Regions from separate parts of the Pseudomonas sp. F007 genome, predicted to be linked through region 1. Evidence: predicted binding sites of a transcription regulator. Region 1 holds the regulator's gene; each other region holds the start of a gene.

Region 1 (7,599 bases):
GTGCGCGACAGGTCGAGGTGGAAGATTTCGTTGACGTTGACCAGCGGGAAGGCGAACGCCTGGTTGCCGAGCATGACCATCAGGGTCGGCATGATCGCCAGGGTCAACGGCACCTTGATGACGATCTTCGAACCCTGGCCCTTGGCCGAGTAGATGTTGATCGAGCCGTTGAGCTGGGAGATCTTGGTCTTCACCACGTCCATGCCGACGCCTCGGCCGGAGACGTCGGAAATCTCGGTCTTGGTCGAGAACCCCGGGGCGAAAATCAGGTTGTAGCACTCGGTGTCGCTGAGGCGATCAGCCGCATCCTTGTCCATCACCCCGCGTTTCACCGCGATGGCGCGCAGGACGTTGGGGTCCATGCCTTTGCCGTCGTCGGAAATCGACAGCAGGATATGGTCGCCTTCCTGCTCGGCCGCCAGCACCACCTTGCCGCCCCGGGACTTGCCCGAAGCTTCACGTTCTTCCGGCGACTCGATGCCGTGGTCGACCGCGTTGCGCACCAAGTGCACCAGCGGGTCGGCCAGGGCTTCGACCAGGTTCTTGTCGAGGTCGGTGTCTTCGCCGACCAACTCCAGGTTGATCTCTTTCTTGAGCTGACGCGCGAGGTCGCGAACCAGTCGAGGGAAACGCCCGAAGACCTTCTTGATCGGCTGCATCCGGGTTTTCATCACCGCGGTCTGCAGGTCGGCGGTAACCACGTCGAGGTTCGACACCGCCTTGGACATGGCCTCGTCGCCGCTGTTGAGCCCCAGGCGCACCAGGCGGTTACGTACCAGCACCAGCTCGCCGACCATGTTCATGATTTCGTCGAGGCGCGCGGTGTCGACCCGCACGGTGGTCTCGGCCTCGCTCGCCGGTTTTTCCGCTGGCGCCGGCGCCGCAGCCCGGGCCGGTGCCGGCTTCGGCGCCGGCGCCTTGGCTTCGCTGACGGCCGCGACCGGCTTGGCCACAGGTGCCGCCACCGGAGCGCTGGCCACCGAGGACTCGGCAGTGCCGACCTCGGGCGAGAACTTGCCCTTGCCGTGCAATTCGTCGAGCAGGGATTCGAACTCGTGATCGGAAATCAGATCGCTACCGACGGCCGACGCTTGCGCTTGCACTGGCGCCGGCACCGAAGCAATCGCCGACTCCAGCGCGTCAACTGCAAACTGGCCCTTGCCGTGCAACTGGTCGAGCAGGGCTTCAAATTCGTCGTCGGTAATTTCGTTGCTTTCAACCGCCGCAGCCGCGGGTGCCGGTTCTGCAGGCTGCGCCGCCGAGACCAGGGAATCGACGGCGAACTGACCCTTGCCGTGCAGTTGATCGAGCAGCGACTCGAACTCGGCGTCGGTGATTTCATCGCTGCCGCTGGCCGCTTCCACGACCGGCGCAGGGGCTGCTTCGGCCTGCTCCTTGACCGCGTTCAGCGAGTCGAGCAGCAGTTCGAATTCATTGTCGGTGATGTCACCCGAATCGCTGGCCGGCACCGGCTCAGCCGCGACCGGCGCCACTTGATCCGCCGACTGCGGTTCCGCCAGGCGCGCCAGGGCGGCCAGCAGCTCAGGGGTGGCAGCGGTGATCGGCGCGCGCTCACGCACTTCGCCGAACATGCCGTTGACCGCATCCAGTGCTTCCAGGACCACGTCCATCAGCTCCGAGTCGACGCGTCGCTCACCCTTGCGCAGGATGTCGAACACGTTCTCGGCGATGTGGCAGCACTCCACCAGTTCGTTGAGCTGGAGGAAGCCGGCGCCTCCTTTTACAGTGTGGAAACCGCGAAAAATGGCATTGAGCAAATCCGCGTCATCCGGTCGGCTTTCCAGCTCGACCAGTTGCTCGGACAGTTGCTCGAGAATTTCGCCGGCCTCAACCAGAAAATCCTGAAGGATTTCTTCATCGGCGCCGAAGCTCATGAATGGGTGCTCCTAAAAAAGGTCTGAACCTAGAAACCCAGGCTCGAAAGCAAATCGTCGACATCGTCCTGACCGGACATCACGTCTTCACGTTTATCGGCATGAATCTGCGGACCTTCACCCTGCGCCGTATGTTTTTGCGGATTTTTTTCGGCAAGGATCGCTGCGCGGTCATGTTCGATGCCGGCGAAGCGGTCGACCTGGCTGGCCATCAGCACCAACTTGAGCAGATTGCTCTCCACTTCGGTGACCAGTTGGGTCACGCGCTTTATCACCTGACCGGTCAGGTCCTGGTAATCCTGGGCCAGCAGAATGTCGTTGAGGTTGCTTGAAACCATCTGGGTCTCGGTCGCGCTGCGGGTCAGGAAACCGTCGACCCGGCGAGCCAGCTCGCGGAACTCTTCGGCGCCGATTTCCCGGCGCATGAAACGTCCCCAGTCGGCGCTCAGGGCCTGGGCGTCGGTGCTCAGGCCATTGACCAGCGGCGTGGCGTTTTCCACCAGGTCCATGGTGCGGTTCGCTGCGGCTTCGGTCAGCTTGACCACATAGCCCAGGCGCTCGGTGGCGTCGGTGATCTGCGAGACCTCCTCGGCTTGCGGCATGTGCGGATCGATCTGGAAATTGACGATCGCGCTGTGCAGCTCACGGGTGAGCTTGCCGACTTCCTGGTACAGGCCGCGGTCACGGGTCTGGTTGAGCTCATGGATCAATTGCACCGCGTCGCCGAACTTGCCTTTCTCAAGGCTTTCGACCAGTTCGACCGCGTGTTTTTTCAGGGTCGACTCGAAATCGCCCTGTGATGTTTCCTGTAGTTCCATAGCTCCCCCGTGGCGCCAATCATCAACCGATGCGTTCGAAGATTTTCTCGATCTTCTCTTTCAACGCCTGCGCCGTGAACGGCTTGACCACATAGCCGTTTACCCCGGCCTGGGCGGCTTCGATGATCTGCTCGCGCTTGGCTTCGGCAGTCACCATCAGCACCGGCAAGTGCTTGAGTTTTTCGTCGGCGCGCACGTGGCGCAGCAGGTCGATGCCGGTCATGCCAGGCATGTTCCAGTCCGTGACCAGAAAGTCGATGCTGCCGCTGTTGAGCAGAGGAATGGCGGTATTGCCGTCGTCTGCCTCGACCGTGTTGGTGAAACCGAGGTCACGCAACAGGTTCTTGATGATCCGCCGCATCGTTGAGAAGTCATCAACGATGAGGATTTTCATGTTCTTGTCCAATTCGACCTCCAAGCAGTCTTAAACGCGCCCAGCACCTGGGCACGCCATTCAATCAATCAGGCAGAGCACTCGACCACGGTATGGAGCACAACGGATGAGCAGCGGACCGGCTTGTCGCCGCCCCACTGTCGTACGCAGTGTCCCCACACTGCTGTCAGCGCGCTCGCCACTCTCCCAAACGCCCCCGCAAACGGGCCGCGCACTGGCTGTGTAACTGGCTGACCCGCGACTCGCTGACCCCCAGTACCTCGCCGATTTCCTTGAGGTTCAGCTCTTCGTCGTAGTACAGCGCCAACACCAGTCGCTCACGCTCCGGCAAATTGGCAATCGCGTCCGCCAACGCTGCCTGGAAGCGCTCGTCTTCCAGGTCGCGCGACGGCTCTTGATGAGCACTCGCGCCATCCTCATGCAGCCCTTCATGCTCGCCGTCCTGCAACAGGTCGTCGAAGCTGAACAGGCGACTGCCCAAGGTGTCATTCAAAATCCCGTAGTAATCATCGAGACTCAATTGGAGTTCGGCCGCAACCTCGTGATCTTTAGCGTCACGTCCGGTTTTAGCTTCAATTGTGCGAATCGCATCACTGACCATACGGGTATTGCGGTGGACCGAGCGTGGCGCCCAGTCCCCTTTGCGGACTTCGTCGAGCATCGCGCCCCGAATACGAATCCCGGCATAGGTCTCGAAACTGGCGCCCTTGCTGGCGTCGTACTTGGTCGACACTTCCAGCAGGCCAATCATCCCCGCCTGGATCAGGTCCTCGACCTGAACGCTGGCCGGCAAACGCGCCAGCAGGTGGTAGGCAATACGTTTTACCAGTGGCGCGTAACGCTCGATCAGCTCGTACTGCGCGTCACGCGCCGACTGCTTGTACAGGTTGTAACCGCTCGCGGTCATAGCACCGGACCCGCGGTTTGTTGCACCAGACGCTCGACAAAAAACTCCAGATGCCCGCGCGGATTGGCAGGCAATGGCCAGGTATCGACTTTCTGCGCGATGGCCCGGAAAGCCAGGGCGCACTTGGAACGCGGGAACGCTTCGTACACCGCGCGCTGCTTCTGTACGGCCTTGCGCACGCTTTCGTCGTACGGCACCGCACCGACGTATTGTAGGGCGACATCCAGGAAGCGATCCGTGACCTTGGTCAACTTGGCGAACAGGTTGCGTCCCTCCTGCGGGCTCTGCGCCATGTTGGCCAGCACGCGGAAACGATTCATCCCGTAGTCACGGTTGAGCAGCTTGATCAGGGCGTAGGCATCGGTGATCGAGGTCGGTTCGTCGCAGACCACCAGCAGCACTTCCTGAGCCGCGCGGACGAAGCTGACCACCGATTCGCCGATGCCAGCAGCGGTGTCGATCACCAGCACGTCGAGGTTGTCACCGATGTCGCTGAAGGCCTGGATCAGGCCCGCGTGCTGCGCCGGGCTCAGGTGCACCATGCTCTGGGTGCCGGAAGCGGCCGGCACGATGCGAATCCCGCCAGGCCCCTGCAGCAACACGTCGCGCAGTTCGCAGCGGCCCTCGATCACGTCGGCCAGGGTGCGCTTGGGCGTCAGCCCCAGCAGGACGTCGACGTTCGCCAGACCCAGGTCGGCGTCCAGCAGCATGACGCGCCGCCCGAGCTCTGCCAGAGCCAGGGACAAGTTCACTGAAACGTTAGTCTTACCGACGCCACCCTTGCCGCCGGTCACCGCGATCACCTGTACGGGATGCATGCTGCCCATGTGCTTTCTATACCTTGTCTTGCTTAGACGCGGGCTACATGACTGGCTGCGCGTTCGCGGGCGAACAATGCATGGCAGGCCATCGATGTAGATACAAATCTAGTCATTAATACCTCAGCCAACCCGTTGGGCAGGACTGTGGTAGAGGTCAGCGAACATATCAGCCATGGCTTCTTCGCTGGGTTCTTCCTGCATTTGTACACTGACCGCACGGCTCACCAATTGGTGCCGGCGCGGCAAGTGCAGATCGTCCGGGATCCGCGGTCCATCGGTCAGATAGGCGACCGGCAATTCATGACTGATTGCCAGGCTCAACACTTCGCCCAGGTTGGCCGTCTCGTCCAGTTTAGTCAGGATGCAGCCAGCCAGCCCGCAGCGCTTGTAACTGTGATAGGCGGCGGTCAACACCTGCTTCTGGCTCGTGGTGGCCAGGACCAGATAATTCTTCGATTTGATCCCGCGCCCGGCAAGGCTTTCCAGCTGCATGCGCAGCGCCGGGTCGCTGGCCTGCAGGCCGGCGGTGTCGATCAGCACCACGCGCTTGCGCAGCACCGGCTCTAGGGCCTGGGCCAGCGATTGACCGGGATCCAGGTGGGTCACCGAGACGTTGAGAATCCGTCCCAGGGTCTTGAGTTGTTCCTGGGCGCCGATGCGGTAGCTGTCCATGCTCACCAGGGCAATGTTCTGCGAGCCGTACTTGAGCACGTAGCGCGCCGCCAGCTTGGCCAGGGTGGTGGTCTTGCCCATGCCGGCCGGGCCGACCATGGCAATCACCCCGCCCTCTTCCAGCGGCTCGACCTCAGGGGTCTGGATCATCCGCGCCAGGTGCGCCAGCAGCATGCGCCAGGCCTGGCGGGGGTCTTCAATACTGGTCGTCAGCTCCAGCAGGTCGCGCGACAGCGGGCCGGACAAGCCTATGCGCTGCAGGCGACGCCAGAGGTTGGCCTGCTGCGGATGGCGGCCTTGCAGCTGGTTCCAGGCCAGCGAACCGAGTTGCACTTCCAGCAGTTCGCGCAAGCCATTGAGCTCCGAGCGCATGGCGTCGTAGGCCCGTGGATCGATGCTCGCCGCCGGGGCGGGGGCTGGTGCCGGGCGTGGTGGCTCGGACAGCGTCGGCTCGATCAGCGGCTCGGCAGCAGTCAGCGGCAAGCCGGCGAACAGTTGGCGACTGGCATGCGGGCCGGCTTCGCCTTCGCCACGCAGGCTCAGTTCGGCCTGGGCGGTGACGATCCGCGACTGGGTCTTGCGCAGCTCATCTTCGAGCTCGACGTTCGGCACCCGCGGCGCCAGCGCCGAGAGTTTGTAATCGAGGGCAGCCATCAGCTCGACACCGCCGGCGATCCGGCGGTTACCGATGATCGCGGCATCGGCGCCCAGCTCATCACGAACCAGTTTCATGGCCTGACGCATATCGGCGGCGAAAAAACGCTTAACTTGCATAAACCACTACCTCAGCCGTTGGGCCCTACTGTCGCAACGATGGTCACCTGCTTGTTGTCGGGTATCTCCTGATACGCCAACACGTGCAACCCCGGGACTGCGAGACGCCCGAAGCGCGAGAGCATCGCGCGTACGGGACTGGCTACCAACAGAATCACCGGGTGACCTTGCATTTCCTGACGCTGCGCGGCGTCGATCAACGAACGCTGCAGCTTCTCGGCCATGCTCGGCTCCAGCAAGACGCTCTCATCGGCGCCTTGCCCTGCCTTCTGAATACTGTTGAGCAATATTTGTTCCAACCTTGGCTCCAAGGTGATCACAGGCAGCTCGGACTCAGTGCCTACAATGCTTTGCACGATAGCGCGAGACAGGCCAACGCGCACGGCGGCGACCAAAGCGGCGGTATCTTGACTCTTGGCGGCATTGTTCGCGATGGCCTCGGCAATGCTGCGGATGTCGCGCACCGGCACCTGCTCCGCCAGCAACGCCTGCAACACCTTGAGCAGTTGCGACAGCGAGAGCACACCCGGCACCAGCTCTTCCGCCAGCTTCGGCGAGCTTTTCGCCAGCAATTGCATGAGTTGCTGGACTTCTTCGTGGCCGATCAGTTCGCTGGAGTGCTTGTACAGAATCTGGTTCAAGTGCGTCGCTACCACGGTACTGGCATCGACCACGGTGTAGCCCAGCGACTGCGCCTGGGAACGCTGGCTGACCTCGATCCACACCGCCTCCAGGCCAAAGGCCGGATCCTTGGCGGTAATGCCATTGAGGGTACCGAACACCTGCCCGGGGTTGATCGCCAGCTCGCGGTCCGGGTAGATCTCCGCTTCGGCGAGGATCACCCCCATCAGGGTCAGGCGATAGGCACTGGGCGCCAGGTCGAGGTTGTCGCGGATGTGCACGGTGGGCATCAGGAAACCCAGATCCTGGGAGAGCTTCTTGCGCACCCCCTTGATCCGCGCCAGCAATTGCCCACCCTGGTTGCGATCCACCAGCGGGATCAGGCGGTAGCCGACTTCCAGGCCGATCATGTCGATCGGCGTGACGTCGTCCCAGCCCAGCTCCTTGGTCTCCATGGCCCGCGCCGGCGATGGCAGCAGCTCCTGCTGACGCTTGGCCTCTTCCAGGGCCTGGACCTTGACGCCGTTCTGCTTCTTCCAGAACAGGTAGGCACCGCCGGCAGCAATGGCGGCCATGCTGAGGAACGCAAAATGCGGCATGCCCGGGACGATACCCATGATCGCCATCAACGCCGCCGACACCGCCAGCGCCTTGGGCGAGGCAAACATCTGCCGGTTGATCTGCTTGCCCATGTCCT
Region 2 (7,599 bases), on a different contig from region 1:
GCCCGTCCGTCCGGCGAAAGCGACTTCACCCCACGGCACAATCTGGATAACGCAGAACTGGCGGTGCTTTTCCTATGGGACGAGGAGACATTCCTCAGCAGCACCGAAGGTTCGCCCTTGCGCCGCACCGGGTACGAAAACTGGCTGCGCAACCTGGCGGTGGGTCTGGGCAATGCGCCCTCGAGCATTCCGGTGCTGGAAGCCTTGAAAGCCCGCGCCGACCACCCGTCCGAACTGGTCCGCGAGCATGTGGCCTGGGCCCTCAAGCAGCACGGCATGCAGTAACGCGAGCGTCCGTCAGGCCTGGTCGTTGTAGACGAACTTGGGCATTTCCCAGTGAAAGCGGATCGCCAGCAAGCGCAGCAGAAAACCGCCAAACAGGGTGATCAGGATCGCTTGCTCGCCCGGCAACTGCAGGTAAATGCAGAACATGTAGCACCAGGCAGCGGCAAACGAGACGCTGGCGTACAGCTCGCGGCGGAAGATCAAGGGAATGTCGTTGCAGAAGATGTCGCGCAGGATGCCACCGAAGACCCCGGTGATCACCCCGCTGACGGAGGCCACCAGCATGCCATGGCCCATTTCCAGCGCCGTCATGCAGCCGATCAGGGTAAACGCCACCAACCCCACGGCATCCAGCACCAGGAACAATGAGCGCAGGTGACGCATCCAGCGTGCGGTGAACACCGTGATCATCGCCGCCACGGAGGTCAGCACCAGGTACTCAGGGTGCTTGACCCAGGTCAGCGGGTAATGGCCCAGCAATACATCACGTACCGAACCACCGCCCAGCGCGGTGATGCAGGCGATCAACACCACACCAAACCAATCCATCCCGCGACGCCCGGCAGACAGCGCGCCGGTCATGGCTTCAGCAGTAATGGCAATCAGGTAAAGCATCAACAACATGGCGGCGGTCCTGGCAGGAAGGCGCGCAGTCTACTCAGAACACCCGAGCACCAAAAGGGGGCAGCGCGTGAAATAGCCGCCCTTCTTTATATAAGTGGATCAAGCCTTGATGAAATGCTTGCGGTAATGCTGCAGTTCGGCGATCGACTCACGGATGTCGTCCAGCGCCAGGTGCGTGCTGCCTTTCTTGAAGCTGTCGCGTACGTCCGGCGCCCATCGAGCTGCCAGCTCCTTGAGTGTCGAGACGTCAAGGTTGCGGTAGTGGAAATAGCTTTCCAGGGATTTCATGTGGGTATAAAGGAAGCGGCGGTCCTGGCAGATGCTGTTGCCACAGATCGGCGACTTGCCCTTGGGCACCCACTGCTCGAGAAACGCGATGGTCTGGGCCTCGGCCTCGGCCATGCTGATCTTGCTCTCGCGCACGCGCTGGGTCAGGCCGGAACCGCCGTGCTGACGGGTGTTCCACTCATCCATGCCGGCGAGGATCGCGTCGCTGTGATGGATGGCGATCACCGGACCTTCGGCCAGGGTGTTGAGGTTGCTGTCGGTGACGATGGTCGCCATTTCGATGATGACGTCGGTGTCCGGGTTCAGACCGGTCATTTCCAGGTCGATCCAGATCAGATTCTGCGGGTTTTGCATGTGTCGGCTCCTCGGCGTAGTTGCGCAGTTTAGCCTAGGCGACTGCGCGGGCGTGCTAAACTCGCGACCGTTTTACCTAATCGCTGCATTATCAACACGGAACACCCATGGCCAAACGCCAACTCAATCGTCGTCAAAACTGGCGCATCGAAAAGATTCAGGGCGAGCGCGCAGCCCGCGCCGCCAAACGCGAATCCTCCGCCGTCGAAGCGCTGGAAGGTGGGGACCTGGGCCCCGAACAGACGGGCCTGGTGATTGCGCACTTCGGCGTGCAGGTCGAAGTCGAAGCCCGTGACGGCGAATTGGCCGGCCAGGTATTCCGCTGTCACTTGCGCGCCAACCTGCCAGCGCTGGTGACCGGTGACCAGGTGGTCTGGCGTGCCGGCAACCAGGGCATCGGGGTCATCGTCGCCCAGCTACCGCGCCACACCGAACTGTGTCGCCCGGACAGCCGTGGCCAGCTCAAGCCGGTGGCGGCCAACGTCGACATGATCGTGATCGTCTTCGCCCCGCTGCCCGAGCCCCATGCCAACCTGATCGACCGCTACCTGGTGGCCGCCGAACACGCCGGCATTCGCCCGTTGCTGTTGCTCAACAAGTTCGACCTGATCGACGAGCACAACGCGCCCGCACTGAATGCCCTGCTGGAGGTGTACCGCACCCTCGGCTACCCGGTGCTGGAAGTTTCGGCGCATCACGGCAATGGCATGCAAACCCTGCAGGAACAGCTGGACGGGCGTATCAGCGTGTTCGTCGGCCAGTCCGGTGTCGGTAAGTCGTCGCTGGTCAACAGCCTGCTGCCGGACGTCGAAACCCGTGTCGGCCCGCTGTCCGAGCTGTCCGGCCAAGGCACCCACACCACGACCACCGCGCGCCTGTTTCACTTCCCCGGTGGCGGTGAGCTGATTGACTCCCCGGGCATCCGCGAATTCGGCCTCGGCCACGTCAGCCGTCACGACGTCGAGGCCGGTTTTATCGAGTTCAACGACTTGATTGGCACCTGCCGTTTCCGCGACTGCAAGCACGACCGCGAGCCAGGTTGCGCCCTGCTCAAGGCCCTGGAAGACGGCCGCGTGCAGCAACAGCGGATGAACAGCTATCGCTCGATCATCGCCAGCCTGCCCGAAACCAGCTACTGATCAGACGATCTGGCACGGACGCAGGTGTCCGTGCCAGGTAAAAACCTTCTGTAAGAATTTTTTCCTTCTAGCGAAGGAATCGTCTCTTTGCGCTCGGCCGCCTTGCTGCCCCGGGCCCTTCTCCTACAGTCAGTCCCACTTCGCGCTCAAGGGACTCACTCAATGCCTGTATTCATCAGCTACCGCCACATGGATCGCCCGCACGCCATCCTCATCAACAATCGCCTGATGCAGGCGAACATCCAGACCTGCCTGGAGGTCCTGGACCCGGAATCCCAGACCACCGACGACATGACCGGCTTGATCACCCGCAATATCGGCGAATGCAGTCACTTGCTGGCGCTGGCCAGCGACAAGTCTGCGCAGTCCTGGTGGCTGCCGTTTGCCCTGGGCGAGGCGACTATCTGCAATCGGCGTATCTGCACCTTCAAGACCGGCGCCAGTGAACTGCCCGGCTACCTCGACAAATGGCCCCGCCTGGCAAAAATCGCCGATCTCGACTTCTTCATCGATGCCTACCGCAACGAACAGACACTCCGTCGCTCACTGAACCTGGACGCGGATATCGACAACGAGTGGCTGCACACCAGCAACAAAACCAATGCCGAACGCTTCCACAACGAACTCAAGGCGCGCATCCGCCGCGGTTTCTAAGAGGCAGAAAAAAGCCGACATTGCTGTCGGCTTTTTCTCACTGTTTCGGCGGCTCGGCCGGCTTGGGCGCGGGATCGTCGAACAGGTTCAAACGCTCGCGCAACTCATGGGCCGGCAATGGTTGCTGGTCGGCCGGCAGGGCATGGGGATCGGCCGGCACTTCGCCTGGCGCACCCTGGCCCTGGGTCGGCGCAGGAGCAGGAGCAGGCTCGGCACCTTGCTCGCCTTCGATGGCGCGCTGGGCTTTCTTGGTCAGCACGACAATGTCGATGCGCCGGTTGACCGGGTTGAACGGGTTCTCCCGATCGAACAACGCCGACGAGGCATAGCCCACCACCCGCGCCACCTGGGCCTCGGGATAGCTGCCGGCGACCAAGGCTCGACGGGCGGCGTTGGCGCGATTGGACGACAGCTCCCAGTTGCCGAAATCGCCCGAGCCGGTGTACGGCTTGGCATCGGTGTGGCCGCTGATGCTGATCTTGTTCGGCACCGCCTTGATGGTGTCGGCCATGGCCAGCAGGATGTCTTCGAAGTACGGTTTCAGGCGTGCGCTGCCGGAATCGAACATCGGCCGGTTTTCCGAATCGATGATCTGGATGCGCAGGCCGTCCGGGGTGATCTCGAACAGAATCTGGTCCTTGAACTTCTGCAGTTGCGGATTTTCTTCGACCTTGTTCTGCAATTCCTGCAGCAACAGCTCGAGGCGCTCCTGCTCGACCTGCTCGGCCATGCCTTCGACCTGATCGGTATCGACCGTGACCTTGTCCGGCTGCGGCTGGAACTTGGCTTCCGGGTTGAGGGTCTGGTCGGGCGCCAGTTCCGGTGAACCACCCAGGTCAATGACGTAGGGTGTGCCGCTCTCGGTGAAGCCGATCGGATCCTTGAAATAACCGGCGATGGCGATCTTCTGTTCCGGCGTGGCCGTGGACAACAGCCACAGCACCAGGAAGAACGCCATCATCGCCGTGGCGAAGTCAGCGAAGGCGATTTTCCACGCGCCCCCGTGATGCCCGCCAGCAATGCGCTTGACGCGCTTGATGATTATCGGCTGATTGTTTTCCATGACTTAGCGACCGCGAACCGCTTGTTCCAGCTCGGCAAAGCTCGGACGGTGCGCCGGGTACAGCACTTTGCGCCCGAATTCCACCGCCAGCGAGGGCGGCATGCCGGAAGCCGAGGCCACCAGCGACGCCTTGATCGCTTCGTAGGTGTTCAGCTCTTCCTTGGCATCGTGGGCCAGGGAGTGAGCCAATGGGCCGAAGAAACCGTAGGCCGCGAGAATACCGAAGAAGGTACCCACCAGCGCCGCGCCCACGTGCAGGCCGATGGATGCCTGGTCGCCTTCACCCAGCGACGCCATGGTCACCACGATCCCCAGTACCGCCGCAACGATACCGAAGCCGGGCATACCGTCGGCGATGCCGTTCACCGCGTGGGACGGGTGCTCCAGGTCTTCCTTGAGGCTGTAGAGCTCCATGTCGAACAGGCCTTCGAGCTCATGGGGCGCCATGTTGCCGGAGGACATGATGCGCAGGTAATCGCAGACGAAAGCGGTCATGCGCTCGTCCTTGAGAACGGTCGGGTACTTGGCAAAAATCGGGCTGGCAGCGGCGTCTTCAATGTCCGCCTCGATCGCCATCATGCCTTCGCGACGGCTCTTGTTGAGGATCTCGTAGATCAGGCCCAACACCTCCAGGTAGAAGGCGTGGGTAAAGCGCGTGCCGAACATGCTCAGGGATTTCTTGAGCACGTGCTTGGTCATGTAGCCGGGGTTCGCCTGGAGGAATGCACCCAGCGCCGCGCCACCGATGATCATCACCTCGAAGGGTTGGATCAGGGCGGCAATCTTGCCGTGAGAAAGCACGTATCCGCCGAGCACGCTCGCGAATACGACGATGATGCCGATAATTTTAGCCATAGGTAGAAGGTACTTACTTAAGTCGGGTTCAAGGTCATATTCGGAAGTTAAACAATCTCTTCTTCTACTTATCGGCAAAACTGCGCCAGACTATAGCCAGTTATGGCGAAAAGCCAATTTGCCCCCACTCGGGCGTGTTTGAAGTCAACGGTGACCGCGCCCGACCATGGCTAATGCAACCAACTCCACACCTTCCACACTCCAGGACTGGGTCAAGCGTCTCGACAGCGTGATCTTGCCTGTACCGCTGGCCAGCCATGACCGGGTGAGCCGGGCGCTGAACAATCCGCGCAGCTCGTTGCGCGAAATTGCCGACCTGATCCAGGGCAGCCCGGCGCTGGCGCTGAGCGTGATTCGCGAAGCCAACCGGCATGTCAGCAGCAGCCTCACCGAGCCCTGCGAAAACCTCGAGGTGGCGATCACCCGTCTTGGCCTCAAGCGCACCGCGCAACTGCTCGCCCGCCTGCCCGCCGTCCCGCAGAACGAAATCCCGCCGGCGCTGCGCAAGCTGCAGATGATCAGCCAGCACGCCTCGCAACAGGCCAATGGCTTTTTCGCCAGTCGCCTGGCGCGTTTGTGGCAGGACATCCATTGGGGCAGCCTGCTGTTCCTGGCACCGCTGTGGCCGTTGGCGCTCAGCGACCCGCAACGCCTGGAAGACTGGGAGCGCCGGGTTATCCACAACGGCGAGGCGGCGCACAAGGTTGAAAAAGAGCTGTTCGGCGTGCACCTGCTGGAGCTGTGCCAGACCCTGGTGGAACTGTGGCGCCTGCCGTACTGGGTCGCACAGGGTTATCGGCTGTTGATCAGCGAACAGCGCGAGCTGGCCAAGGTCCTGCTGATCGCGCGAGACGCCGATCACCCCTTGCGCCAACAAAACCGCCTGGACGATGACCCAACCCTGCGCCGCTGGCTCAATCAGCCGGCCAACACCGTATTGCTGGCCAACGGCCTGGCGCTGTCGGCGCAACGCTCCTGGGTCAGTCCGCACACCTTGCGCTGGCAGTTCCTGACCAGTCTGTACCTGCAAATCCCCATGGATGAGGTGCAACAGCAGCAGCATCAGCAGGCCGCGCAGAGCGCGCGCAACCACGCCATGCCCGATATATGGCACCCGGCCGAGGCGCTGCTGTGGCCTTGGGGCAATGCCGACGAACAACGCGACCGTTCGCCCGCCGGGCCAACGGCCGAGGACCTGGCGCAATGGCGCAAACACTGCGCGCAGTTGCTGGCCGAGCCGAGCCCGTTCAGCAACGCCCTGCACCTGACCACCTGCGCCCGCGACGCCCTGGCGGCCTGCGGCCTGCGTCGCGCCGTGCTGCTGATGGCCGATCGCAGCCAGAGCCAGCTACGCGCCCACCAGACTCTCGGCCTCGGTCAGGATGCCGCCGCACTGAATCTGCTGGTCAGCCAGAGCAGCGTCCTGCAACGCCTGCTGGCACAACCGGCACAACTGCGCCTGACACCTGCCAATCACGCGCAGTTCAGCGCCCACCTGCCAGCCAACCTGCGCGAGTTGTTCAGTGGCGAACACCTGCTGCTGCGTTCAGTGGCGATCAATGGCAAGGTGCTCATGGTGCTGGTGGCGGATCAGGGTGGCGGGGCGTTCTCCGACATCACCGTGCAAGCTTTCGGCAAAACCGCGCAATGTCTCGAAAAGGCCCTGCACAGCTTTAGCCACCGCGGCCAATGACGCTGCGCTACAATCCTCCCCTTTGTGCTCTGGAGACCTCACATGTCTGACTTCTCTGGCTTGGCGCTGGTCATCGAACCGAGCGACCTGAGCGCCCGTCTCGACGCCCGCGAATTGATTCTGGTCGACCTGACCAGTAGCGCCCGCTACGCCGAGGGCCATATCCCCGGCGCACGCTTCGTCGACCCAAAGCGCACCCAATTGGGTCAGCCGCCCGCGCCGGGCCTGATGCCGCCGCAAGCAGCGCTCGAAGCCTTGTTCGGCGAACTGGGGCACAACCCGGACGCGGTCTACGTGGTGTACGACGACGAAGGCGGTGGCTGGGCCGGGCGTTTCATCTGGCTGCTGGATGTCATCGGCCACACGCGTTACCACTACCTCGACGGCGGGCTGCTGGCCTGGCTGGCTGAAGGCTTGCCGACCTCCACCGAAGTACCGCCGGCCGTCGGCAGCCCGGTGGCGCTGACCCTGCACGAGGCGCCCACCGCCACTCGCGAGTACCTGCAAAGCCGCCTCGGTGCGGCCGACCTGGCGATCTGGGACGCCCGCGGGCCGCTGGAATATTCCGGCGAAAAAGTCCTGGCCGCCAAAGCCGGACACATCCCCGGCGCGATCAACTTCGAGTGGACCGCCGGCATGGATCA
Region 3 (7,599 bases), on a different contig from region 1:
CGATCATCTGTTGCAGCATCAGACGCTCAGGGCTCCACCAGTAGCCGGTGTAGATCAGGCTGGCGTACTTGGGCATCAACTCGTCCTTGAGGTGAGCCACTTCGCGGTCCAGGGTGATCGACTCGATCGCACGGTGGGCGCGCAGCATGATAGTGCCGCCTGGGGTTTCGTAGCAGCCACGGGACTTCATGCCGACGTAACGGTTCTCGACGATGTCCAGACGGCCGATACCGTGCTCGCCACCGATACGGTTCAGGGTTGCCAGGACTGTCGCCGGGGTCATCTCGACGCCGTCCAGGGCCACGATGTCGCCGTTGCGGTAGGTCAGTTCCAGGTACTGCGGGGTGTCGGGAGCCTTCTCCGGGGAGACGGTCCAACGCCACATGTCTTCTTCGTGCTCGGTCCAGGTGTCTTCCAGCACGCCACCTTCATAGGAGATGTGCAGCAGGTTGGCATCCATCGAATACGGGGATTTTTTCTTGCCGTGACGCTCGATCGGGATCGCGTGCTTTTCGGCGTAATCCATCAGCTTCTCGCGGGACAGCAGGTCCCACTCACGCCACGGTGCAATCACTTTCACGCCTGGCTTGAGGGCGTAGGCGCCGAGTTCGAAACGTACCTGGTCGTTGCCTTTGCCGGTGGCGCCGTGGGAAATGGCGTCAGCGCCGGTTTCGTTGGCGATTTCGATCAGGCGTTTGGCGATCAACGGACGTGCGATGGAAGTACCCAGCAGGTACTCACCTTCATAGACGGTGTTGGCACGGAACATCGGGAATACGAAATCGCGCACGAACTCTTCGCGCAGATCGTCGATGTAGATTTCTTTGACGCCCATGGCTTGGGCCTTGGCGCGAGCCGGTTCGACCTCTTCGCCTTGACCCAGGTCAGCGGTGAATGTCACCACTTCACAGTTATAAGTATCCTGCAGCCACTTGAGGATCACCGAAGTGTCCAGGCCGCCGGAATACGCCAGAACGACCTTGTTTACGTCCGCCATGCCATCACTCCACGGGGTTCTACGGAAAGCCGCGCAGTCTACCGCTGCGCAAGGATAATTTACAGAGGCGCGACAGCTTATGACGACGAAGCGACAGATTATGTCGAGCCAGCGACGATTTCAGCGGGTTCAGGACGTGGAAGCCGTGCTTTTCGCTGAGCTGGCCTCAGGGGCAGGTGCCGGCGCCGGCTCGACACGTTCGAGCTGAACGATGACCCGACGATTTTTCGCCCGGTTCGACGCACTGACATTGGGTGCAACCGGATACTGCTCGCCGTGAAAGCGCATGGTGATCTGTGATTCCTGGATGCCATTGGCCTTGAGGTAATCCATCACTGCCAGCGCACGGCGACGCGACAGGTCACGGTTGGTCAGGCGGTTGCCGCTGTTGTCCGAATGGCCGTCGAGTTCGATGTGGTTGACCGTCGGATCGGCCTTCATGAACGCCAGCATCTGCTGCAATCGCGCCTTGGCCGATGGATCCAGCTCGATCCCACCGCCCGGGAAACCGACGGCCGCCTGCTTGATCTGGTCATAGTTGTTGGGCAACAACTTGGCCACGCATTCCTGATATTGCGCGTAGGCCGCGTTGAAGCTGACCGGCAGGACCCGCACCTCGGACATCCGCCCGTCCGCCGCATAATGCCGCACCACCGAACTGCGACCGTCCATCAGTCCGCCCATCAGGCGCCCGGCCTGCAGTTGCGAGCTGTTGAACAGCACTTCGCCACTGCCGAGTCGCACCGACCCCAGGTTGATATCCCCGCGCCCCGGCTGCCAGGGCGCGGCGGCGGCCAGCAAGGTCGCCGAGCCGCCCGTCAGCATCGGGTTGTAGGCCTTCAGGCGGAACGTCGCTTGCTCGCCCGCCCGCCGCACGAACTCGCCGGTGCCAAAATCGGCGATCGGCTGGGCCAGGCGGCATTCAAACTTGTCACCTTCGACCTTCCACTCGATGTTCTCCAGGCGCGTCTGGAACGTGAGTGCCATGGTGGGAAGACTGGCGAACACACTGAGCAAGGCTAGATAACGCTGGCGCACGGGAGGCTCCATTGATTTTTGCAGCGAAAAGGCTGACAGACATAGTTACGGCATACCTTGGGGATATCGGTCACGCGCAGCAAAACTTGATAGCGAGTGCCTGCAAGAGTCTTTTCCGGTAGCATTCCCATGAGTTTGACCCGCCTGGAATCCCCCCAATGTCCGACCGCCTGACCCTGCTGCGTCCCGACGACTGGCATATTCATCTTCGCGATGGTGCTGTGTTGCCCAATACTGTCGCGGATGTCGCGCGCACCTTTGGTCGCGCGATCATCATGCCCAACCTGGTACCACCGGTGCGCAATGCCGCTGAAGCCGACGCCTATCGCCAGCGCATCCTCGCTGCGCGCCCGGCCGGCAGCCGCTTTGAACCGTTGATGGTGCTCTACCTCACCGACCGCACGACTGCGGACGAAATCCGCACCGCCAAGGCCAGTGGTTTCGTACACGCCGCCAAGCTTTATCCGGCAGGCGCGACGACCAACTCCGACTCCGGGGTCACCAGCGTCGACAAGATCTTCCCCGCGATCGAGGCCATGGCCGAAGTCGGGATGCCCTTGCTGATCCACGGTGAAGTCACCCGTGGCGATGTCGATGTGTTCGATCGCGAGAAAATCTTCATCGATGAGCACATGCGTCGTGTAGTCGAGCGCTTCCCATCGCTCAAGGTGGTGTTCGAACACATCACCACTGCCGATGCCGTGCAGTTCGTCAACGAGGCGTCGGCCAACGTTGGCGCGACCATCACCGCACATCACCTGCTGTACAACCGCAACCACATGCTGGTGGGCGGTATTCGCCCGCACTTCTATTGCCTGCCGATCCTCAAGCGCAACACCCACCAGGTTGCCCTGCTGGATGCCGCGACCAGCGGTAGCGCGAAGTTCTTCCTCGGCACCGACTCGGCGCCACACGCCCAGCACGCCAAGGAAGCGGCCTGCGGCTGCGCCGGGTGCTACACCGCCTACGCCGCCATCGAGTTGTACGCCGAGGCCTTCGAGCAGCGTAACGCGCTGGACAAGCTCGAAGCCTTCGCCAGCCTCAATGGCCCGCGCTTCTATGGGCTACCGGTCAACACCGATCGCATCACCCTGGTCCGTGAAGAATGGACTGCCCCTGCCAGCCTGCCGTTCGGCGAGCTGACTGTTATCCCGCTGCGCGCCGGTGAAAAACTGCGCTGGCGCCTGCTGGAGGAAAACGCGTGAGTGAAGACCAATACGACGACGATCAGGAAGGTCAAGGTGGTGGTGGCCCGCGTCACCCCATGGCAGCCAGGTTCCGTGGATATCTGCCGGTCGTCGTTGACGTTGAAACCGGTGGTTTCAACTGCGCTACCGATGCCTTGCTGGAAATTGCCGCGACGACCATCAGCATGGACGAAAAAGGTTACGTCTACCCGGACCACACCTATTTCTTCCGTGTAGAACCCTTCGAAGGCGCCAACATCGAGGCCGCAGCGCTGGAATTCACCGGTATCAAGCTCGATCACCCGCTGCGCATGGCGGTGAGTGAAGAGACGGCCCTGACCGACATCTTCCGCGGCATACGCAAGGCCCTGAAAGCCAATGGCTGCAAGCGTGCGATCCTGGTGGGCCACAACAGCAGCTTCGACCTGGGCTTCCTCAACGCCGCCGTCGCGCGCCTGGACATGAAGCGCAACCCGTTTCACCCGTTCTCCAGCTTCGATACGGCGACCCTCGCCGGTCTGGCCTATGGTCAAACGGTGCTGGCCAAAGCCTGCCAGGCGGCGGACATCGACTTCGACGGGCGCGAGGCTCACTCGGCGCGCTACGACACCGAAAAAACCGCCGACCTGTTCTGCGGCATCGTCAACCGCTGGAAACAGATGGGCGGCTGGGAAGATTTCGACGACTGACCGTCGGCACTTTCTCCCACCCATGAAAAAACCGGCCGAAGCCGGTTTTTTCATGCCTTGCGCGTGGCTTACAGCTTGCCAGCGTTCTCGGACAGGTAAGCAGCAACGCCTTCTGGCGAAGCGGTCATGCCCTTGTCGCCTTTTTTCCAGTTGGCAGGGCAGACTTCGCCGTGCTCTTCGTGGAATTGCAGAGCGTCAACCAGACGGATCAGCTCTTCCATGTTACGGCCCAGCGGCAGGTCGTTGACGATCTGCGAGCGCACAACGCCCTTGTCGTCGATCAGGAACGCGCCACGGAAGGCCACGCCGCCTTCGGACTCAACGTCGTAGGCCTTGGCGATGTCGTGCTTCATGTCGGCAGCCATGATGTACTGGACCTGACCGATGCCGCCGGCATTGATCGGGGTGTTACGCCAGGCGTTGTGGGTGAAGTGCGAGTCGATGGAGACCGCGATCACTTCAACGTTGCGCGCCTTGAAATCAGCCATGCGGTGGTCCAGAGCGATCAGCTCGGACGGGCAAACGAAGGTGAAGTCCAGTGGGTAGAAAAACACCAGGCCGTATTTGCCTTTGATGGCCGACGACAGGGTGAAGCTGTCGACGATTTCGCCATTGCCGAGTACGGCCGGAACGGTGAAGTCAGGGGCTTGTTTGCCTACGAGTACGCTCATTGGATATCTCCTGGTGTAGTGCGTGAAGATCGGTACCGACGCAGTCTGTCGCGGTTGAACGACAGAATCATGAATCGGCTACCTCGAACAAAGACCGGGCATCATACACTGCGTTTTTGACTGGCCGCCATGCAGCCGTTCGTCAGACGGGCAATGGTCTGCGACGATAGCCGCGGAAACCACTTTGACAATCATTCTCGTTAACATTAAGATCCATCGCAATTGAGCCAAAAACCAGCGATGGGTTCTCACTCTATGTATGTCTGCATTTGCACTGGCGTTACCGACGGCAAGATCCGTGAAGCAATCTATGAAGGTTGCTGCAGCTATCGCGAGGTGCGCGAAGCCACCGGCGTAGCCAGCCAATGCGGCAAATGTGCCTGCCTTGCCAAGCAGGTGGTCCGCGAGACCCTCGCCGACCTGCAATTGAGCCAGGCGGCCATTCCCTACCCTGTGGAATTTACTGCAGCGTAATGACAGCATTTCAAAGAACCGGACTTCATGTCCGGTTTTTTTATGCCTGTAATTCAATCGCTTAGCGTCAGGATGCGGAACACAAACATTCTTATTCCGATTAATTTTCATATATTATTCAATAACTTAGGTTTGACACTAAGTTGATGTCGGCTCAAACTCCGGCTTATATACCGAACTTAAGGACAGGGCCCCATCATGAAAGGCGACGTAACAGTCATCCAGCATCTCAACAAGATCCTTGCCAATGAGCTGGTCGCAATCAATCAGTACTTCCTGCATGCGCGCATGTACGAGGATTGGGGCCTGAACAAGCTGGGCAAGCACGAGTACCACGAGTCCATCGACGAGATGAAACACGCGGACAAGCTGATCAAGCGCATCCTGTTCCTCGAAGGCCTGCCGAACGTCCAGGACCTGGGCAAGCTGCAGATCGGTGAACACACCAAGGAAATGCTCGAGTGCGACCTGCGTATCGAGAAGACCGGCCACGCTGATCTGAAAGTCGCTATCGCCCATTGCGAAACTGTTGGCGACTACGGCAGCCGTGAACTGCTCGAAGATATTCTCGAGTCCGAAGAAGAGCATATCGACTGGCTGGAAACCCAACTGGGCCTGATCGACAAGATCGGCATCGAGAACTACCTGCAATCGCAGATGGGCGACGACGAGTAAGTTACCGCGCCAATGAAAAAGCCCCGCTCTCCGATGAGACGCGGGGCTTTTTTATGGGCTGCAGGAGACAGGCTCCTGCATCCGAATCACGCTTGGGCGCTGGCTGCTTTCGCTACCGCATCCTTGATAGTGCTCTGCAGGGAACCGTCTGCAGCCATCTCGATCATGATGTCGCTACCGCCGACCAGCTCACCACCTACCCACAGCTGCGGGAAGGTTGGCCAGTTGGCGTACTTCGGCAGGTTGGCGCGGATTTCCGGGTTCTGCAGGATGTCCACGTAAGCGAACTTCTCGCCACAGGCCATGACGGCCTGGGCAGCTTTGGCCGAGAAGCCGCACTGCGGGGCATTCGGCGAGCCTTTCATGTAAAGCAGAACGGTGTTGTTGGCGATCTGCTCTTTAATAGTTTCGATGATATCCATGAAGCACCTCGGCTGAACTTTCCGACTCAGTTGTCGGCACGGTGGCGCATTGTAACGGAAAGCCCGGCGCGATGCGCGATCTGCCCGACAGACTTCGCTACGCCGCCGCCACGGTCACCGGCACGCCATTGAGCGCAGCATTGCCCGACAGCTCGTCGAGGTGGCGCTCATCGGTCAGGTCATTGGCACTCGAACCGGGTTGCGCCGTGGCGATCGCCATCTGCACCCCGGGCCTTGCGTGGCCCCAGCCGTGGGGCAGACTGACCACCCCGGGCATCATCTCGGCACTGCCCAACACCTCGACCTCGATTGCCCCGACCCGCGAGCTGACCCGCACCCGCTGCCCGTCCACCAGCCCGCGAGCGGCCAGGTCATCCGGATGCATCAGCAGTTGATGGCGCGGTTTGCCCTTCACCAGGCGGTGATAATTGTGCATCCACGAATTGTTACTGCGCACATGGCGACGACCGATCATCAGCAACTCGCCGGCCGGCGGCACCTGCAAGGAGGCAAAGCGCGCCAGGTCGGAGAGAATCGCCGCGGGTGCTGCCTGCACCCGCTGATTGGCGGTTTTCAGGCGCGGCGCCAGGTTGGGCTTGAGCGCGCCCAGGTCGACCCCATGGGGGTGGTCATTCAGGGTGTCCAGCGACAACTTGTGCGGCGCGCCATCACCATAACGCCCGGCGCGCAGGCCGAAGTCGATCATCTGTGCCGGCGCCATGGTCGGTTTGAGTTCCTTGCCGGTCCTGCCGGCAAAGGCTCGGGCCAGGCCGACAAAGATCTCCCAGTCATGCAGCGCGCCCTGCGGCTTTGGCAGAATTGCCCGGTTGAAGCGGCTGACGTTACGCACCGCGAACATGTTGAACGTGGTGTCGTAGTGATCGTTTTCCAGGGCCGAGGTCGAGGGCAGGATCAGGTCGGCGTAGCGCGTGGTCTCGTTGATGTACAGGTCGATACTGACCATGAACTCCAGCCCGTCCAGCGCCTGCTCCAGTTGCCGGCCATTGGGCGTCGACAACACCGGGTTTCCGGCGACCGTGACCAACGCGCGAATCTGCCCGGCGCCCGGGGTGAGCATTTCCTCGGCCAGCGCCGACACTGGCAGCTCTCCGGCATACTCCGGACGCCCGGAAACCCGACTTTGCCACTGATTGAAATGTCCGCCGGACGTGCTGGCCACCAGGTCCACCGCCGGCTCGGTGCACAGCGCACCGCCGACTCGATCGAGGTTGCCGGTGACCAGGTTGATCACCTGCACCAGCCAATGGCACAAGGTACCGAATGCCTGGGTCGATACCCCCATCCGGCCATAGCAGACCGCCGTGCGAGCAGCGGCGAAATCCCTGGCCAACTGGCGGATCTGTTCGGCCGGCACCGCGCACAACGGGCTCATGGCTTCGGCGCTGAACGCCGCAACAGCCGCTCGCACTTCATCCAGGCCGTCGA
Region 4 (7,599 bases), on a different contig from region 1:
TTACGGCATGGGCTGCACCCGCTCGCAAGTGATCTGGAAGATCGTCCTGCCAACCGGCCTGCCGGCCATCCTCACCGGCGTGATGCTCGCGGTGGCCCGTGCCGCCGGCGAAACCGCCCCCCTGCTGTTTACCGCGCTGTTCAGCAACTACTGGATCTTCCACGACGGCGACCTGGCCGTGATGAATCCGACGGCATCGCTTGCCGTGCTGATTTACAACTTCTCCGGCATGCCGTTCGACAACCAGTTGGAGCTCGCCTGGGCCGCCTCGCTGGTGCTGGTAATGATCGTGCTGGTCGTGAATATCGTCAGCCGGATTTTCGGCAAGCCCAAGTATTGAGAACGGGAGCACCTGAATTTTGAACCTTTCAACTGCACAACTGAATGCTGCTCCTATCGTCACCCCGGCGCCTGTGGTCATGGACTGCAAGCTGGACAAGATTTTCTACGGCAACTTCCTGGCCGTGCGTGACAGCCATGTACCGATCGAAAAGAACAAGATCACCGGCTTCATCGGACCTTCCGGCTGCGGCAAGAGTACGGTACTGCGCAGCCTCAACCGGATGAACGACCTGGTCAAAGGCTTCCGCTTCGAAGGCCACGTGCACTTCCTCGGCCAGGACGTCTACGGCAAGGGTGTTGACCCGGTCGTAGTGCGCCGCTACATCGGCATGGTGTTCCAGCAGCCCAACCCGTTCTCCATGAGCATCTTCGACAACGTCGCCTTCGGCCTGCGCCTGAATCGCTACAAGGGCGACCTCGGCGATCGGGTCAAGCATGCGCTGCAAGGCGCCGCGCTGTGGGACGAGGTCAAGGACAAACTCAAGGTCAGCGGCCTGTCGCTCTCCGGCGGCCAGCAGCAACGCCTGTGCATCGCCCGCGCCATCGCCACCGAGCCGGAAGTGCTGCTGCTCGACGAACCCTGCTCGGCCCTCGACCCGATCGCCACTCGCCGGGTCGAAGAGCTGATGGTTGAACTGAAGAAGGACTACACCATCGCCCTGGTCACCCACAACATGCAGCAGGCGATCCGGGTGGCCGACACCACGGCGTTCTTCTCGGTGGATATTTCCCAGGGCACGCGCACCGGCTACCTGGTGGAAATGGGCCCGACCACGCAGATTTTCGACAATCCGCGCGAGCAGATGACCAGCGACTACATCAGCGGCAAGTTCAGCTGATGCCAACCCAGCGTCGTCTTGATTTGGTCGCGGTTGAACGCGCCCTGCGTGAAGTCCAGGCCCGTTTCGACGAGTTGAGCCTGCACTTCACCGAGCAGCGCGATCCCATGACCGACGAGGTGTTGGAAAATGTGATCGCAGGCTACGCCCTGGTTGACGAGTATGTGGCTCGCGGCATCGATCTGTTCGACCTGCAGCACCTGGACCTGATGCTGGAAATCAACGCCACCGTGCTCTGCGGCAACGACCCGGCGCGCCGCCTGGAATACGCCCAGCACCTGACGGCGACCGAAGAGCATTTCTTCAACAACGTCGAGGGTGGCATCAAGGATCTCCACACCTGGTATTGCAAGCACCACGGGGAATCGGTGTGGAAGCGCGCCGCCGGGGTCTACGTGCGCATCCTCAGCAAGCCGCAACTGTTTATCGAGGGCAACAACCGCAGCGGTTCGCTGATCGTCAGCTATTTGCTGATGCGCGACGGCCTGCCGCCGTTCGTGCTGTCGCTGGAAAACGCCGAGGGTTACTTCAACCCGTCGTCGGTGATCCGAAATTCTGCCAAACATGGAGTCAAGGCGTTGTACGAGTTGCCCAAGATCAAGAAAAAGTACGCCGCTTTCCTGGAAGATCAGGCGCCTGATCCTAAGAAGTTTTTTCTCAAGGACAAGCCCTTGCCGATCTCTCAGGGGGGACGTTGATGAACGGCTATCCACTGCTCGAAAAGTGCCGGATGTCTGCCTCCCGTGGCTGGGAAGCGATGCAGCGTGCCGTCCCTGGCGCAGCGGCGAAAACCCCGCGCATCCGCATTTCCTTCGATATCGACGACACCCTGGCCTGCCAACCCGAGCACAGCGACGTTGAGCCGAACTGGCTGGCGGAGCGTCTGCACAGCTCGCTGACTGAACCGCTGCGCATCGGCACCCGCGCCCTGACCCGCGAGCTGCGTCGCCAGGGCTGCAGCATCTGGGTCTACACCTCGTCCGGGCGCACGCCTTCCTATATTCGCCGCTGGTTGTTGCTGTACGGCATTCGCGTCGACGGCGTGGTCAACAGTGTCTTGCACAACGAAGCCTTGGCGGCCCGCGGTTTGTCGAACTCGCCGTCGAAGCTGCCGCCGGCTTTCGATATCGACCTGCACGTCGATGATTCCGAAGGTGTGCGCATGGAAGGCCATGACTACGGCTTTCGCGTGGTGGTGGTCGATCCGCAGGACGAGCACTGGGCGCAGAAAGTGCTCGATGCAGTTGCCGTGGTCCAGGCACAGGTTGCGCGGCAACATTCGCTGGATCACTCGCCAGCCGTGGCACAAGGTGCACGCGCCGTTTACTCCTGAGTGACGTTTCGCCTGAATTTGTTGGATCATGAGCGCCGGGCCGTTTGATCGGCCCCCTATCCTTTCCAATGAACAGGCGAGCTTTCATGACATTGACAGAGGGCACCGCCCGAAATCTGTCCGACCTCTATTACTTCGCCAAGGTGGTCGAAGCCGGTGGTTTCGCTGCCGCCGGCCGCCTGCTGGGTATCCCCAAGTCACGCCTGTCACGGCGCATCGCCGAACTCGAAGAGCGCCTGGGCGCGCGCTTGCTGCAGCGCACCACCCGCCAGCTCAACCTGACCGCGGTCGGCGAGCGTTACCTGCGCCATTGCCAGGCGATGCTGCTGGAAGCCGAGATGGCCGATGAAGCGGTGGCGAGCATGACCAGCGAGCCACGGGGACGGCTGAGGGTGTCGTGCCCGGTGGGCCTGGCTCATGAATTTCTGCCAGGGGTGATCAGCAGCTTTCTGCAGCGCTTCCCCCTGGTGCAGCTGGAAATGCAGTTGCTCAATCGTCGCGTTGATTTGGTGACAGAGGGCATCGATGTCGCCCTGCGGGTGCGCGAGCTCGGCGATGAAGATCCGTTCCTGGTGACGCGCCGCCTGCGCCAGGCGCAGACCGTGATAGTCGCTGCGCCGAGCTTCGTCCGCGAGCGCCAGATCAATACCCCGGAGGACCTGAAACAGGTGCCGGTACTTGGCGCGCTGGAAGCCGACCGCCTGGTGCACCTGCGCATGATTGGCGAACAGGGGCAGACCTGTGACCTGAGCCTGGAAGCGCGCCTGGGGATCGATGACTTCGTGGTGCGCAAAGCCTGCACCCTGGCGGGCCTGGGTTTCACCATCCTGCCGATGATGTATTGCGAGGAGGAGCTGGCCAACGGTTCACTGGTGCAGTTGCTGCCCCAGTGGTCATTGCCCGGCGGCTGGCTGCAGGCGGTCTACCCTCATCGTCGGGGTGTACTGCCGGCGGTGCGCGCCTGGATCGAGCATTTGGCCGAGTCGTTCAACAGTTGCGGGGATCGTCTGCTATGAACGCTGCAAGCATGACCGAGGACGCCGTGGCGCAGTTCTGCCTGGCACTGCCCGGTGCGCGGGAAGATTACAAATGGGGCGGCGTGCGGGTGTTTTCGGTGGCCGGCAACAAAATGTTCGCCCTGCAGAACCTGCGGGGCGATTCCCTGGCGTTCAAGGTCGACAAGGATTTGTTCCTCGGCCATGTCGACCGTCCCGGCATAGGCCCGGCGCCGTATCTGGCGCGGGCCCAGTGGATCATCATGCAACTGCCCTACCCGCTGGGCGCCGACGAGTTGCAAGGCTTGTTGCAACGTTCCCACCAACTGGTGGTGAGCAAGTTGCCCAAGCGCGTGCAAGTCGGTTTGTTGCTCTAGAACAGGCGGAACAAGCCGGCGCCGAGGAACAGTTGGTCGATCCAGAACACCTGGTGCGCCAGCACGATCAGCCAGAACACCAGCTGGAACGAGACTTTGCGGGTCTTGTGCCGAAACAGCTGCTGAGCCAGCAGCGCTCCCGGCCAGCCACCCGCCAGTTCCAGTGCGTGCAGGACGTTTTCCGGGGTGCGCCACTGCTCGGCGCGCGCCTTGCGTTTGTCGCTCCAGTACAACAGGAACGCCACCAGGCTCATCAGCCCGTAGGCCGCCAGCGGGATCAGCGAGCCGCCGCGCAGCCACAACAGGGTCGAGCCGATCCCCGGCAGCACACACAGCGCGACGAAGATCAGGCCCTTGAGCCGAGGATGCTGGATATCCAGGCTCACGGCTTGGCCGCTGCCCAATCGATCCAGCCGAACTGCCAGGTGGCCAGGATCAGCAGGCCGAAGGCAATCCGGTACCAGGCAAATGCGGCGTAGCTGTGGCTGGCAATGAACTTGAGCAAGCCCTTGACCGCAATCATCGCGAAAACGAATGCGGTGACGAAGCCGATGGCGAACACCGGCAAGTCCGAGGCCTGGAACAGGTCACGGTACTTGTAGCCCGAATACACCGCGGCACCGACCATGGTCGGCATGGCCAGGAAGAAGGAAAACTCGGTGGCGGCTTTGCGCGACAGGCCGAACAACAGGCCGCCGATGATCGTCGAGCCGGAACGCGAGGTTCCCGGAATCATCGCCAGACACTGGGTGAAGCCGATTTTCAGGGCGTCGGTCCAGACCATGTCGTCGACCGTTTCGGCGCGCACGGTGTGCACCCGACGTTCGGCCCACAACATGATGATCCCGCCAATCACCAGGGCGGTGGCCACCGTGATCGGGTTGAACAGGTAGTGGTGAATCAGGTCGGCAAAGATCACCCCGAGCACCACCGCCGGCAAAAAGGCGATCAGCAGGTTGGCGGTGAAACGCTGGGCGTTTTTCTGCGTCGGCAGACCGATGACCACATCGAGGATCTTGCGCCGAAACTCCCAGACCACGGCGAGAATCGCGCCGAGCTGGATGATGATGTTGAATGCCATGGCCCGTTCACCGCCGAAGTCGAGCAAGTCGGCGACGATGATCTGGTGCCCGGTACTGGAAATGGGCAAAAACTCCGTCAGCCCTTCTACAACTCCAAGAATCAACGCCTGTGCGGCCGTCCAAAGATCCATCAATCCCCCGTGAAGCGATGCCCCCAAGGCATGCCCCTTTAATAATTTTTTGAGTGTTCACTGCGATCAGCGTAGCTGAAGGTCAAGGCGCACAGAATCTACCGAAAAAGGTAAAAATCCTGTGAAAAATCAACGCGGGCTCAGGTTCTCCCGTGTGCGGCCGAAATCCTATCAGACATGCCCTGAAAACGCCGCGCCGTTATAGGACTTCAGTCGCATTGGCGTAGTGGCCAAAGCATGCCTGAATGCTGGCAACGCTTTATGACAAGAACAAGAAACGGGAGTGACACGCTATGAATAGCTTGCGCAGTATGTCGATCAGCCGGCGGTTGTGGCTGATCCTGGTAGTGGCTGTGCTGATGCTGTTGACCCTGGGGCTGCTGATGCTCAAGCAGATTCACCAGGACCTGTACCTGGCCAAGGCCGAGAAGACCCGGCATGTGGTCCAGGCCGCCAGCGGCGTGCTGGATTATTACCGTCAACTGGAACTGGCTGGCACCCTCACCCGCGAGGCCGCCCAGCAGCAGGCACTGAGTGTGGTGCGTGGCTTGCGCTATGAGCAAAACGACTATTTCTGGATCAACGACCTGACGCCGGTGATGGTCATGCACCCGACCAATCCCAAGCTCGACGGGCAGAACCTGTCGGCGATCAAGGACCCGGACGGCTTTGCACTGTTCAACGAGATGGTCGCCATCGCCAAGGCCAAGGGCGCCGGCATGGTCGACTACCGCTGGCCCAAGCCTGGGGCCAGCGAGCCGGTGCAGAAAACCTCCTATGTCAAACTCTTCGAACCCTGGGGCTGGGTGATTGGCTCGGGTGTGTACATCGACGACATGCAGCTCGAGTTCCAGAGCCAGGTGCGCCAGGCCTCGCTGGTCGGCGTGAGCATTGCCGTGCTGATGGCGCTGCTGGTGATGGTGATCGCCCGCAGTATCGTCCGGCCGTTGCAGGAAACCGTCGACGCCATGGCCAATATCGCCAGTGGCGAAAGCGACCTGACCCGCAGCCTCGATACCCACGGCCAGGACGAAGTCACCCAGTTGGCCCGGCACTTCAACGCCTTCACCGCCAAGTTGCGCGGGGTCATCGGCGAGCTGCAGCAGTCCGCCAGCGCCCTGGGGCAGTCCTCCAGCGATCTGGGCGAGAACGCCGCCCAGGCCCAGGCGCGCAGCCAGCAGCAGTCGCAACAGATGGAGTTGGTGGCAACCGCAATCAATGAAGTGACCTACGGCGTGCAGGATGTGGCGAAGAATGCCGAACACGCCGCCAGCGAGATGCGTGACGCGCAAGTCCAGGCCCAGCAAGGCCAGGTCAACATCGACGGCAGCCTGCAACAGATCGACCAACTGTCCTCGACCATCGATCAGGCGGTGGAGGTGATCCGCACCCTGGCCACGGAAAGCACGCAGATTGGCAGTGTGCTGGAGGTGATCCGCTCGATTGCCGAGCAGACCAACCTGCTGGCCCTGAATGCCGCGATCGAAGCGGCGCGGGCTGGCGAACAAGGCCGAGGCTTTGCCGTGGTGGCGGACGAGGTGCGCTTGCTGGCCCAGCGCACACAGAAATCCACCGCCGAGATCCAGGGCATGATCGAGCGCTTGCAGAATCACTCCGAGGCCGCGGTGAAGGTGATCGGCGACAGCAGCCGCGCTTCGCAACTGACCATCGAGCAGGCTGGCCTGGCCGGTGCCAGCCTCAGTGCCATCGGCCAGGCGCTGCACAACCTCAATGGCCTCAACGCCTCGATTGCCAGCGCCACCTTGCAACAGGCGCATGTGGTCGAGGACATCAACCAGAACGTCACCCAGGCGGCCGGGTTGTCCCACAGCACCGCGCTGGCGGCCGAGCAATCGAGCACCGCGAGCGAGCACCTGCGGGTGTTGAGTGAACAGCTCAATGCCTCGCTCAAGCAGTTCCGCGTGTAACTCGCCAGCACTGAGGGCGCTAACGCCTCGCCGCCCACTCTGGGTACAATCGGCGCCCTCTTCGACTTGACCAAGGAATCTGCATGTCCGGGCTTGAACTGTTTGCCGCCACGCTCGGCGTGATCGCTGTCTGGTTGACGGTCAAGCAGAACCCCTGGTGCTGGCCCATCGGCCTGGTGATGGTGCTGCTCTACAGCTGGATTTTCTTTGAGGTCAAACTCTATTCGGACATGCTGCTGCAGGTGGTCTACGCCGGGCTGCAACTGTATGGCTGGTGGCAATGGACCCGTGGCGGCGCCAGTCATCATGGCCGCGAAGTCAGCCGCCTGGGCGCTGGCACGGTACTTCGCGACCTCGGGCTTGGCGCCCTTGGCAGCCTGCTGCTGGGCGCGGCCATGGCCCATTGGACCGATGCCGCCCAGCCGTGGCTGGACGCCGCCCTGACCGGTTTCAGCCTGGTCGCGCAGTGGTGGATGGCGCAAAAGCGTGTGCAATGCTGGTCGCTGTGGATTGCCGTGGATGTGATCTTCGTCGGCCTGTTCCTCTACAAGGGCCTGTACCTGACCGCGGCG

What was found. The regulator FliA, encoded in region 1, starts transcription of late flagellar genes. The targets are predictions, from matches to a motif close to CTAAAGTTTNNNNNNNNNNNGCCGNTAA.
Region 2: a site for FliA is predicted at 5,331-5,358, ahead of motA (flagellar motor stator protein MotA). Genes of this name have one in related genera too.
Region 3: a site for FliA is predicted at 2,099-2,126, ahead of ACZYR5_RS02675 (flagellar protein MotY). Genes of this name have one in related genera too.
Region 4: a site for FliA is predicted at 5,239-5,266, ahead of ACZYR5_RS14115 (methyl-accepting chemotaxis protein). Genes of this name have one in related genera too.

The regions. Positions count from the first base shown of each region.
Region 1 covers NZ_JBVATA010000007.1:204,242-211,840, reverse strand. The annotation lists gene ACZYR5_RS18815 (chemotaxis protein CheA) at 1-1,895, opposite strand, end outside; gene ACZYR5_RS18810 (protein phosphatase CheZ) at 1,925-2,713, opposite strand; gene ACZYR5_RS18805 (chemotaxis response regulator CheY) at 2,736-3,107, opposite strand; gene fliA (RNA polymerase sigma factor FliA) at 3,274-4,014, opposite strand; gene fleN (flagellar synthesis regulator FleN) at 4,011-4,841, opposite strand; gene flhF (flagellar biosynthesis GTPase FlhF) at 4,956-6,281, opposite strand; gene flhA (flagellar biosynthesis protein FlhA) at 6,293-7,599, opposite strand, start outside.
Region 2 covers NZ_JBVATA010000003.1:428,602-436,200, reverse strand. The annotation lists gene queG (tRNA epoxyqueuosine(34) reductase QueG) at 1-285, shown strand, start outside; gene ACZYR5_RS09405 (trimeric intracellular cation channel family protein) at 298-909, opposite strand; gene orn (oligoribonuclease) at 1,009-1,551, opposite strand; gene rsgA (small ribosomal subunit biogenesis GTPase RsgA) at 1,659-2,690, shown strand; gene ACZYR5_RS09390 (toll/interleukin-1 receptor domain-containing protein) at 2,853-3,344, shown strand; gene motB (flagellar motor protein MotB) at 3,382-4,407, opposite strand; gene motA (flagellar motor stator protein MotA) at 4,411-5,262, opposite strand; gene ACZYR5_RS09375 (HDOD domain-containing protein) at 5,429-6,955, shown strand; gene rhdA (thiosulfate sulfurtransferase) at 6,998-7,599, shown strand, end outside.
Region 3 covers NZ_JBVATA010000001.1:554,868-562,466, forward strand. The annotation lists gene ACZYR5_RS02670 (argininosuccinate synthase) at 1-997, opposite strand, end outside; gene ACZYR5_RS02675 (flagellar protein MotY) at 1,127-2,035, opposite strand; gene pyrC (dihydroorotase) at 2,194-3,240, shown strand; gene rnt (ribonuclease T) at 3,237-3,911, shown strand; gene ACZYR5_RS02690 (peroxiredoxin) at 3,980-4,582, opposite strand; gene ACZYR5_RS02695 (bacterioferritin-associated ferredoxin) at 4,838-5,056, shown strand; gene bfr (bacterioferritin) at 5,255-5,731, shown strand; gene grxD (Grx4 family monothiol glutaredoxin) at 5,818-6,153, opposite strand; gene ACZYR5_RS02710 (molybdopterin oxidoreductase family protein) at 6,251-7,599, opposite strand, start outside.
Region 4 covers NZ_JBVATA010000005.1:268,883-276,481, forward strand. The annotation lists gene pstA (phosphate ABC transporter permease PstA) at 1-340, shown strand, start outside; gene pstB (phosphate ABC transporter ATP-binding protein PstB) at 420-1,181, shown strand; gene ACZYR5_RS14085 (hypothetical protein) at 1,181-1,879, shown strand; gene ACZYR5_RS14090 (hypothetical protein) at 1,879-2,514, shown strand; gene ACZYR5_RS14095 (LysR substrate-binding domain-containing protein) at 2,601-3,530, shown strand; gene ACZYR5_RS14100 (MmcQ/YjbR family DNA-binding protein) at 3,542-3,886, shown strand; gene ACZYR5_RS14105 (DUF1294 domain-containing protein) at 3,883-4,272, opposite strand; gene ACZYR5_RS14110 (undecaprenyl-diphosphate phosphatase) at 4,269-5,099, opposite strand; gene ACZYR5_RS14115 (methyl-accepting chemotaxis protein) at 5,393-7,027, shown strand; gene pnuC (nicotinamide riboside transporter PnuC) at 7,111-7,599, shown strand, end outside.